2 regions of the Janthinobacterium sp. Ant5-2-1 genome follow, and region 1 is predicted to be linked to the other one. Evidence: predicted binding sites of a transcription regulator. Region 1 holds the regulator's gene; the other holds the start of a gene.
What was found. Region 1 encodes sigma-54, which starts transcription at its own class of promoters, with help from an activator protein. Its sites were predicted from a motif close to TGGCANGNAANCTGCTTT; they were not measured.
Positions count from the first base shown of each region.

Region 2: a site for sigma-54 is predicted at 3,341-3,358, ahead of ASN89_RS23635 (beta-propeller fold lactonase family protein). Genes of this name have one in related genera too.

Region 1 covers NZ_LNCE01000035.1:71,748-76,609, reverse strand. The annotation lists gene ASN89_RS12845 (enoyl-CoA hydratase/isomerase family protein) at 1-645, opposite strand, end outside; gene hpf (ribosome hibernation-promoting factor, HPF/YfiA family) at 781-1,143, opposite strand; gene ASN89_RS12835 (RNA polymerase factor sigma-54) at 1,213-2,691, opposite strand; gene lptB (LPS export ABC transporter ATP-binding protein) at 2,696-3,451, opposite strand; gene lptA (lipopolysaccharide transport periplasmic protein LptA) at 3,451-4,032, opposite strand; gene lptC (LPS export ABC transporter periplasmic protein LptC) at 4,058-4,669, opposite strand; gene ASN89_RS12815 (KdsC family phosphatase) at 4,712-4,862, opposite strand, start outside.
Region 2 covers NZ_LNCE01000083.1:10,759-15,620, reverse strand. The annotation lists gene pedF (cytochrome c-550 PedF) at 1-164, shown strand, start outside; gene ASN89_RS23645 (substrate-binding periplasmic protein) at 190-1,023, shown strand; gene ASN89_RS23640 (TonB-dependent receptor family protein) at 1,079-3,217, opposite strand; gene ASN89_RS23635 (beta-propeller fold lactonase family protein) at 3,422-4,378, shown strand; gene adh (aldehyde dehydrogenase) at 4,631-4,862, shown strand, end outside.

The DNA of each region.
Region 1 (4,862 bases):
GATGGCCACCGGCAAGGCCTCGCCCGGCGTCGACTCGAACAGGGCCAGCAGCGCCCCCATCTGCGCCTCGGGCAGGTAGACATCGGCCAGGTCCGTGTACAGGGCGTCGGCCGCGCTGATCGTCAAGCCCGTCAAGCCCAAATACAGGCCCAGCTGGCCTGCCAGGCGGGACAGGAAATAACTGCCGCCCACGTCGGGAAACAAACCGATATTGACTTCCGGCATGGCCATGCGCGTGCGGCCCGTCACGATGCGCAGGCGGTTGCCGGGCCCGGCTTGTGCCACGCCCATGCCGCCGCCCATCACCACGCCATCCATCACGGCGATATACGGTTTCGGATAGAAATGAATCAAATGATTTAAAGCGTATTCTTCCGTAAAGAAATCTTCCAGCAAGGCGCTGCCGCCTTGCGGCGTGGCCAGGCCCGCATCGTAAAAGAAACGGATGTCGCCGCCGGCGCACAGCGCTTTTTCGCTGCTGGAACGGATCACCACTGCGTCCACCTGCGGGTCGTCGCGCCAGGCCAGCAGGGCCGCGCTCAGGGCGCGCACCATCTCCAGCGACAGGGAATTCAAGGCTTTCGGGCGGTCGAGCACGATGTGCCCCGTGCGGTTGCGGATGGAGGTCTGGACGAAGTCGCTCATGGCAGGCAGGAAAGAAGTGAAAGTGCAAACATTCTAGCCCCTGTGCGGGGAACATTGCGTTCAAAAGGTACGGGCGCAAAAAAGGGCGCAAGATGTGCGCCCTTAGTTGATCACAACTGCTGGAAGCGGGTGGCCTTAAACGGCGACGACGGCGTCTTCCTCGGAGTTGTCTGGCAGATGCTTGATCGCCTCTTTACCGTGCCCTTGCACTTTGGTTTTGTATTTCATCACTTGCCTATCGAGCTTGTCGATCAGGGCATCGATCGCGGCATACAGGTCTTGCGCCAGGCTTTCCACATAGACGGTTTTGCCACTTAAACGCAGGTTGACTTCGGCCTTTTGACGTTTTTCTTTCTCTTTGAGGTTATCCACGGTCAGAATCACGGCGATATCGATAACTTGATCGAAATGACGTTTCACGCGTTCCAGCTTCGTTTGTACGTATTCACGGATGGCTGGTGTCACTTCGAGATGATGTCCGCTGATGGTGAGATTCATACACACTCCTAAAGATGATCGGGTTCGTGCGGTCCATCCTATCCGGCCCGCAGAGGAACCGAAAAAAACTTACAAACACTTACGCAGGCTCACTGGCGGAATTTTCAACGCTTCCCGGTATTTGGCAACAGTACGTCGCGCAATCACCATGCCTTGTTCCCCCAGCATGTCCGCAATCTTACTGTCGGATAAAGGATTTTTAGGGTCTTCTGCTCCTGTCAGTTGCACGATCAATGCCCGTATCGCCGTCGATGACGCTTCGCCCCCCGCTTCGGTGGCGACGTGGCTACCAAAGAAATATTTCAACTCGAACATGCCGTGCGGGGTCAGCATGTACTTTTGAGTTGTTACCCGCGAGATAGTACTCTCGTGTAAACCCAGTGTATCAGCTATTTCACGGAGCACAAGGGGGCGCATGGCAACGGCCCCGTGCGAGAAAAAGTTCTTTTGTCTTTCTACTATCGCCTGTGCCACGCGCAGGATCGTGTCGAAGCGCTGGCGCATATTCTTGATCAGCCACTTGGCTTCCTGCAACTGTGCGCCCATGGCGCCCTCGCCCTTGCCCTGCTTGAGCAGGTTGGCATACATGGCGTTGACGCGCAGGCGCGGCATCACATCGTTGTTCAAGGTGACTTGCCAGCCATTGCGCGCGCGCTTGACGACGACGTCGGGCACCACGTAATCGGACACGTCCGAGGCGAACACGGCGCCCGGATGCGGATTGCACTGGCGAATCACCGTCTGCGCTTCGCGCAAGTCTTCATCGTCGCAATCGAGGGCTTTTTTCAGCTTGTTGAAATCGCGCTGGGCAAACCAGGCCAGGTGCTTTTCCACGATGACGAGGGCCATGCGCCGCGTCACCATGGCGATGTGCGGCAAGCGCTTGATCTGCAGCGCCAGGCATTCGGACGCATTGCGCGCGCCCACGCCGGGCGGATCGAAACTTTGCAGCAGCGACAAGGCCGTGCGCATCTCGTCGGCGTCGATTTCCAGCTCTTCCGGCAGGCGCGCCAGAATGTCGTCGAGCGACTCTTCCAGGTAGCCATTGTCGTCGAGCGCGTCGATGATCAGCTCGACCAGCGCGCGGTCGCGCAATTCGAGCACCGTCACGCGCATCTGTTCCATCAGGTGTTCGCGCAGGGTGCAGTGATGGGCTTCCAGTTGCGGGCGCGAATCTTCGTCGTCGGGCGCCTTGCCCCGGCTCGCCTCGCTCCAGTCGCTGTCACCGCCATCCACGGCAGCTGGCCCCTCGCCCGCCTCGCCGTCAAAGGTTTCCGCTTCGGCCGGCGCCGCGGGCGCTTCCTGGCCTGGCGGCTGGGGCGGCGCTTCGGCCGGTGCGGCCGTGGAACTCAAGGCCCCGTCGGACAGCAGGCGCAAGGAGCGGTCGAGCGGATCGTCGAGGCGCTCGAGCAGGGGATTATCCGTCAGCAGTTGCTCTAGTTCCTGGTGCAATTCCAGGGTAGACAATTGCAACAGGCGTATCGATTGCTGCAACTGCGGCGTCAGTGCCAGGTGCTGCGAAGTGCGCAGCTGCAATGATTGTTTCATTGGCTTACATGCGGAAGTGTTCGCCCAGATAGACCCGGCGTACCGACTCGTTCGCGATGATGTCGTCGGGGCGTCCCGACGCCAGTACCGAGCCCTGGTTGATGATATAGGCACGGTCGCAAATACCCAGCGTCTCGCGCACATTATGATCGGTGATCAGCACGCCGATATTGCGCTCCTTCAAGAAGCGCACGATGCGCTGGATCTCGATCACGGCGATCGGATCGACGCCGGCGAACGGCTCGTCGAGCAACACGAAACGGGGATCGGTGGCCAGCGCGCGGGCGATTTCCACACGGCGGCGCTCGCCACCCGACAGGGACAGGGCCTGGTTCTCGCGCAGCTTTTCAATCTGCAAGTCGGCCAGCAGTTTATCCAGGCGCTCCTCGATCTCGGCCTTCTTCAGGGGGCGGCCTTCGACGGTCTGGATTTCCAGCACGGCGCGGATATTGTCTTCCACCGTCAGCTTGCGGAACACGGACGCTTCCTGCGGCAGATAGGACAGACCCATCTGCGCGCGGCGGTGGATCGGCAGGCTGGAAATGTCCACGCCGCTGATATCGATGCTGCCGCCGTCCGACGGCACCAGGCCGACGATCATGTAGAACGAGGTGGTCTTGCCGGCGCCGTTCGGGCCCAGCAAACCCACCACTTCGCCGCATTCGACTTGCAGCGAAACATCATGCACGACTTGCCGCTTGCCATAGGTTTTTTGCAGACCGCGAACGATCAGGGTGCTGCCGCAACGAGTATTGTCCATTATTTCTTTCCTGGCGCAGGCGTGGCCGGCGCTTTCTCCGCCGCCGGCGCCTTGGTCTTCGGCTGGATCACCATGCGCACGCTGCCGCCATCGGGGGTGCTGGTGCCGCTGTTGGAGTTTTCCATCGCAAACACTTCCTTGCGGCTGTCATACGAGATGAAGGCGCCATTGGCCACGTCGGTTACTTTCGTGCCTTCCAGGCGCGTCAGCTTGGCCCGGGAAAACAGTTTCACCACTTCCGTCTTGTTGTCGTATTCCACGCGCTCCGCTTCGCCTTCGACCCACAGGTCGCCAGCGCCATCGCGCTTCTGGCGGAAGGTGGCCAGCTTGCCGGGATCGGCCCAGAAGGTGATGAACTGGTAGCCTTGCGGGTCTTCCGTGATCAGGGCCCGGCCCGCCTTCATGGTCAGGGTGCCTTTCACCAGCACGACGTCGCCCGTCAGGGTACGCACCTGCTTGACGTCATCGACGTGGCCGCTGCGTGCCGTGATGACGGCTTCCTTCTCGGAATCGGCCTTCTCGGCATGCGCCACGCCCATGATGGCCAGCGAAAATACGGTCAACAGCAAGATGTTCTTCATAGTATGGTTTCCTTGTTTCATTCTGTCATTTTGCCGCCGCGGCCGGGCGCGGTTTCGGCGGGAGGACCATGCGCAGCGCATTCTGCACTTCCACCTCGCCGGTGGCGTTATTGGCTTTCATGCCGATGCCATTGAGGCGCGAGGTGCCCGTCAGGATATCGACAGGCACGTCCGTTTCCATTCTTTCCTCGTCCGGAAACACCGTCAGCGCTTCCGTCTTGACCGTCAGGTTCTGCGCCTTCGGACTGGCCACGCGGTCGATCACGACCTTGCGGTGCAATTGCAACCGGGTATTGTCCTGGTCGATATGCGCCAGTTCCGCGTTCATGTTCAACGGCGGCATGCCGGGCGTGAGCTTGCGCACGAAGGGCTGGTCGATATCGGACGAATCGTCGGCCGGATAATGCGTAAGCTTGGTGCCCGATACGATATAGCTGGGCTTACCCGTCAAATCCATGCGCACCAGGCTGAAATTGGTGATGAAATAGTCAGGCTCATCCAGATGCTTGCTGGCCTTGATGTCCTGGCTGTTCTTGTTCATCACTTCGAGCAGCCAAAAGCTGCCCAGCGCGACAACAACCGCGCCCAGCAGGGTAAAAATCGTGCGCCAGCGATGGGCGCCTCCTGGCTTACGCATAGGGTTTCACTCTTTCCAATATCACTGGCGGCAAGGCGCGCCTCACTCCAGGAACGGCGCCATGACGCGCGCATAGTTGTCCTGGGCGCGCAGCAGGAATTCGCAGATCTCGCGCACGGCGCCGCGGCCGCCGCCGGCCTGCGTCACATGGTGCGCCAGGTCCTGCGCTTCCGGGCGCCCGCCCGGCACGCTG
Region 2 (4,862 bases), on a different contig from region 1:
AACAGGCTTGCTACAAGGAGACGGACAATTACTACCTGACCACCATCCGTCACGGTAAAGTGCGCAATGGCGCCGTGTACATGCCGCCGTTCGAAGGCGTGTTCAACCAGGAAGCCATGTGGGCCATCAAGACCTATCTGGAAACGCGTCGCGAATCCAACTAAGCCAAACTGATCACGAAGGAGTCCCATGCGTTCATTTCAACTCCGGGGCGTGCGCGCGATGATCTCGCTCGCTTGCCTGGCGCTGTGCGCAGCCGCGCCGGCGCATGCCGACTGGCAGAAAGTGCAGCAGTCGGGCAGCCTGAAAGTGGCTGTGTACAACGAGTTCGCGCCGTTTTCCGACAAGGGCGTTGGCATCGATATCGATATTGCCGAAGCGCTGGCGAAAAAGCTGGGCTTGAAACTGAGCTTGCTGCCATTTCCCGCCGGCGAAAACCTGAACGACGATTTGCGCAATATGGTGTGGAAGGGGCATTACCTCGGCTATGGCCCTGCCGACGTGATGCTGCATGTGCCGGTCGACAAGAAGTTGATGGCGGATAACGACAAGGTCGAGATCTTCGCGCCGTACTACGTGGAAACCGTGCGCCTGGCGCGCAGCGCGCAAACCGTGCCGCAATTCGACGGCGTCGCCTCGCTGGCGGGCAAGCGTATCGGCGTGGAAAAGGTGTCGATCGCGGCCATGCTGATGTTGGGCGAAGACAATGGCAAGTACCGCGACGACGTGCGCATCTTCGATACGGCTGCGGAAGCCTTGCAACAATTGCAGGCGGGCAAGCTCGACGCCGTGCTGGCCAACCGTTCGGAAATCGAATCGGTGCTGAAAAGCGATCCCGCTTTCCCCTTGAGCGAAGTGGCGTTCGCCCGCTTGCCGCGTGCCGGCTGGGCCGTGGGCCTGGCCGTCAGCAAGCAACAGCTCGATGTGGCCAAGTTGCTGCAGGCAGCCATGAACGAGATGGCGGCCAGCGGCGAATTGAAAACCATTTTTGAGAAATATGGCGTGAAGGAAGCGCGGCCCTGAAGTAGCTTGCTGGAGTTTAAAAGCCCGCGTATCGGAAGATACACGGGCTTTGTTATTAGAACGAGTATTGCGCGCTGACACCCAGCAGCCAGTTACGTCCCGGCGCCGCTTCATAGTAACGCTTGTTGCTGTCGCCGACGATGACGGAACCCACGTAGGTCTTGTCGAAAAGATTGTTCAGGCGGGCAAATTCCTTGAAGCGCCAGTTCCCCACATTTTGTTTGGCGTTGAAGCGCGCATTGAACACCGTGTAGCCGGGCGCCGGTTTTTCGCTGTTGCTGTCTTCCGCGTAGACCTGGTTGCTGGCCACGCTTTCCAGCGCCGCACCAAAGCGGTCCAGCGTGTCTTTCCAGGCCAGTTCCGCGAACAGGTTGGCGCTGGGCACACCAGGCAAACGACTGCCTTCGCGCACGCTGCCAAACGCCTGGTCATACACGGCGTGCAAGCTGGTCAGCGCCACTTTCGCCGTGAAGCCATATGGCAAGTTCGAGTCCAGCGACACTTCCATGCCTTGGCGCAAGGTCTTGCCCGCATTACGGTAGCTGGTGCGTCCGCCGCTGGAACTGTCGACCACCAGCTCGTCGTTGGTCTTGATCTGGAACACGGCCGCGTTCACGTGCGTGTTGTTGGCGATCCTGGCCTTGATGCCCGCTTCCAGGTTGGTGCTGGTGGCCGGCTTCAGCTGGTAATTGAAGCCGCCACCCGTGCCCGAGTAAAACAGTTCGTTCAAGGTGGGCGCTTCGAAGCCGCGCGCGGCGCTGGCGTATACGTTGACGTCCGGCGTCAGTTTATACAGCAGACCCAGCACCGGTGTCGTGTGGCTGAACTCCAGGCTGCCGCTGTCGTTCCCATTGCTGAGATAGCGGTCGTTGACCGACACTTTCATCTTGCTGTAGCGCACACCTGCGCTGAGCAGCCATGCTCCGCTTTGCCATTCCGTCTGGATATACGGATCGAGGCTGGAGACGACGTCCTGCTCGTCGCGGCGCAGCTTGCCTTTCACGCCAAACGTGTTGCCGATGTAATTTTCATAGCCGGTGCGGTTATCGCTGGAGCGGCCATAGTCGATGCCAATAGTGGTGCTCAGCTTGCCGCCAGCCAGCTGGTTCACGTGCAGCCAATTGGTATCGATGCCATAGAACTCACGCTGGAAGTCGACCACGCCGCCCGAATGGCTGGCTGGCCCCTGGAAACCCTTGGTAAAAGCCTGGTACTGGATCACGTCGCGGTTGCCGCCGTATGCCGTCACATGCAGGCGGTCTTCGCCGAACGACTGTTCATAGGTGGCGCCGATTTGCTGGTGGTCGATGCTCTTGCGCGTGTTATAGCGCTCGGCCAGGGTGCGCTTCGGGTTTTGCGTGTCGCTCGCATCGGTTTCGCCGGCGCGCGGGTCGCGGGCAAACGTGGCCCAAGTGGCGCCCAGCGGATCTTGCGTGTTGCCCTGGTGCAGGCTGTTGGCAACGATGGTCAGCTTGCTGTCCACATTGGGCTTGACGGTGATCTTGCCGAACGCCTGTTCGCGCGTGGCGGCGCTGTGGTCGCGGAAACCGTCCGTGCGAAAGCGTGAACCGTCGAGCACGTAGCCGATGCCGCCGGCCTGTCCTTGCGCCGAGAGATCTACCTTGCTGGTGCCGAAACTGCCGCCCGTCACGTTCAGTTCGACGGATGGGGGATTTTGCCCATCCTTGGAAAACAGCTGGATCACGCCGCCCGAGTGGTTGCCGTAGATGGCAGAAAACGGTCCGCGCAGCACTTCGATGCGCTCGGCCGTATCGAGGTTGAAGGTGGCGGCCTGGCCTTGGCCATCGGGCATGCTGGCGGGAATGCCATCGCTGATCAGTTTGACGCCGCGCACGCCAAAGGCCGAGCGGGCGCCAAAGCCGCGCGACGAGATTTGTAAGTCTTGCGCGTAGTTCTGGCGGTTTTGCACGACCAAGCCCGGCACGGCGGCCAGCGCTTCCGACGCGTTCACGCGGATTTGCCCATCCTGGATGCGGGCGCTGTCGACGACGTCGATCGAGGCCGGTACTTCCTGGCTGGGGTGGGCAATGCGGCTGCCGCTGACGACCACCGTATCCATCAGTTGCCCGTTGGCCGGGGCAGCTGCCTCGGCGGCAAAGACGTGGGGGGCGAGGGTAGCGCTGCCGGCGACAAACAGGCTGGCGATGGTGTTCAGGCGGAAACGGTACTGCATGCGGATTCTCCAATGTGAATAAAAGCCTGCTTTGGTCGCGTGCGCGGCGCAGGTCTGCATCGTTGTATCAAGCAATATGCCTGCCATGTCTCCATTGGTGGGCTGAAATTATACGCGTGTCAGTGGCACGGCGTTTGCATACAGCAATGTTCAGATGCGCCGATGCCGCGCGCTTTTCCTTTGTTTTGCCATCGAAAGGTGATTATGCCCAACTTCTTCTCGCGCTTGCGCCAGGTGTGCTGGCTGCTGCCTGCGCTCGCCAGCAGCACCCTCCAGGCCGCTCCATTTGCTTATGTTCCCAATGAAAAATCGGGCACCTTGAGCGTGATCGACACGGCGACCGACCAGGTAGTGCGCCAGATTGCAGCCGGCAAGCGTCCGCGCGGCATCGCCGCCGACCCCACCGGGCGGCAATTGTTCGTCACGGATGCGGCCAGCAGCGCCTTGCTGCTGATCGATAACGCTGGCGGCACCCCCGTGCGCACGGTGGCGCTGGGCAAGTCGCCCGAAGGCGTCAGCGCCTCGCAAGATGGTAGTCACGTGGCCGTGGCCGTCGAGGAAAACAATAGCGTGGCCTTGCTCGATGGCCATACCGGTAGCTTGCTCGCCGATATCAAAGTGCACGGACGCAACCCGGAACATGCCGTCTTCAGCCCGGATGGGCGCTGGCTGCTGGTCAGCGCGGAAGAGGCTGAACAAATCGATGTCATCGATGTGGCGCAGCGCCGCCAGGTGGCGTCCATCGCTGTGGGACTGCGGCCGCGCGGCATCGGTTTCAGTCCAGACTCAGGCCGCGCCTATGTGGCGTGCGAACTGGTCAATGCCGTCTACGTGATCGACATGGCCGAGCGCAAGGCCATTGCCACCATTCCGGCAGGCAAGAATGCGAATGGCATCGTGGTCCATCCTAGCGGCAAGCAAGTGTATGTCTCGAACGGTATCGACGGCACGGTGATGGTGATCGACACGGCCAGCAACGAGGTGGCGGCCACCATTCCTGTCGGCAAGCGCCCGTGGAACATGGCCATCACGCCCGATGGCGCCAAGCTGTACGTGGCCAATGGCCGCTCGAGCAGCGTTTCCGTCATCGACACGGCCAGCGCGCGCAAGGTGGCCGATATTGTCGTGGGTGAATTGCCATGGGGCGTGGTGATTCGCTAGTCCCACAGGAACAGGTGTTCCAGTCTGGTACACCTGTTCCATTGTGCAGCGGCTCAAGCCCGGGCATGCGCTGAAAAGCGCACCGGTATTGACGCCGCGCCCTTGCAACAAGGGTAAAAGCGGCTAAGTTTGTAGTGGGATGGCGAGCTGGCACGGCATTTGCGGAAGACTGCGTGTACTCACCCCATCTGTACCAGGACGTTTGATTTTAATTACAGCAATTCCATTCTAATTAACCCGATAGAGGACGACATGAATCTCGCAGACATCAGCAAACTGGGCGTAGCCAATCCTTTCAAACAACGCTATGACAATTATATCGGCGGCAAATTCGTTGCCCCAGTAAAAGGTGAATACTTTCCTAACATCACGCCGATCACGGGCTTGCCATTTTGCGAAATCGCCCGTTCCACGGCGGAAGACGTCGAGCTGGCATTGGACGCCGCCCATGCCGCCAAGGATGCCTGGGGCAAGACGTCGCCTG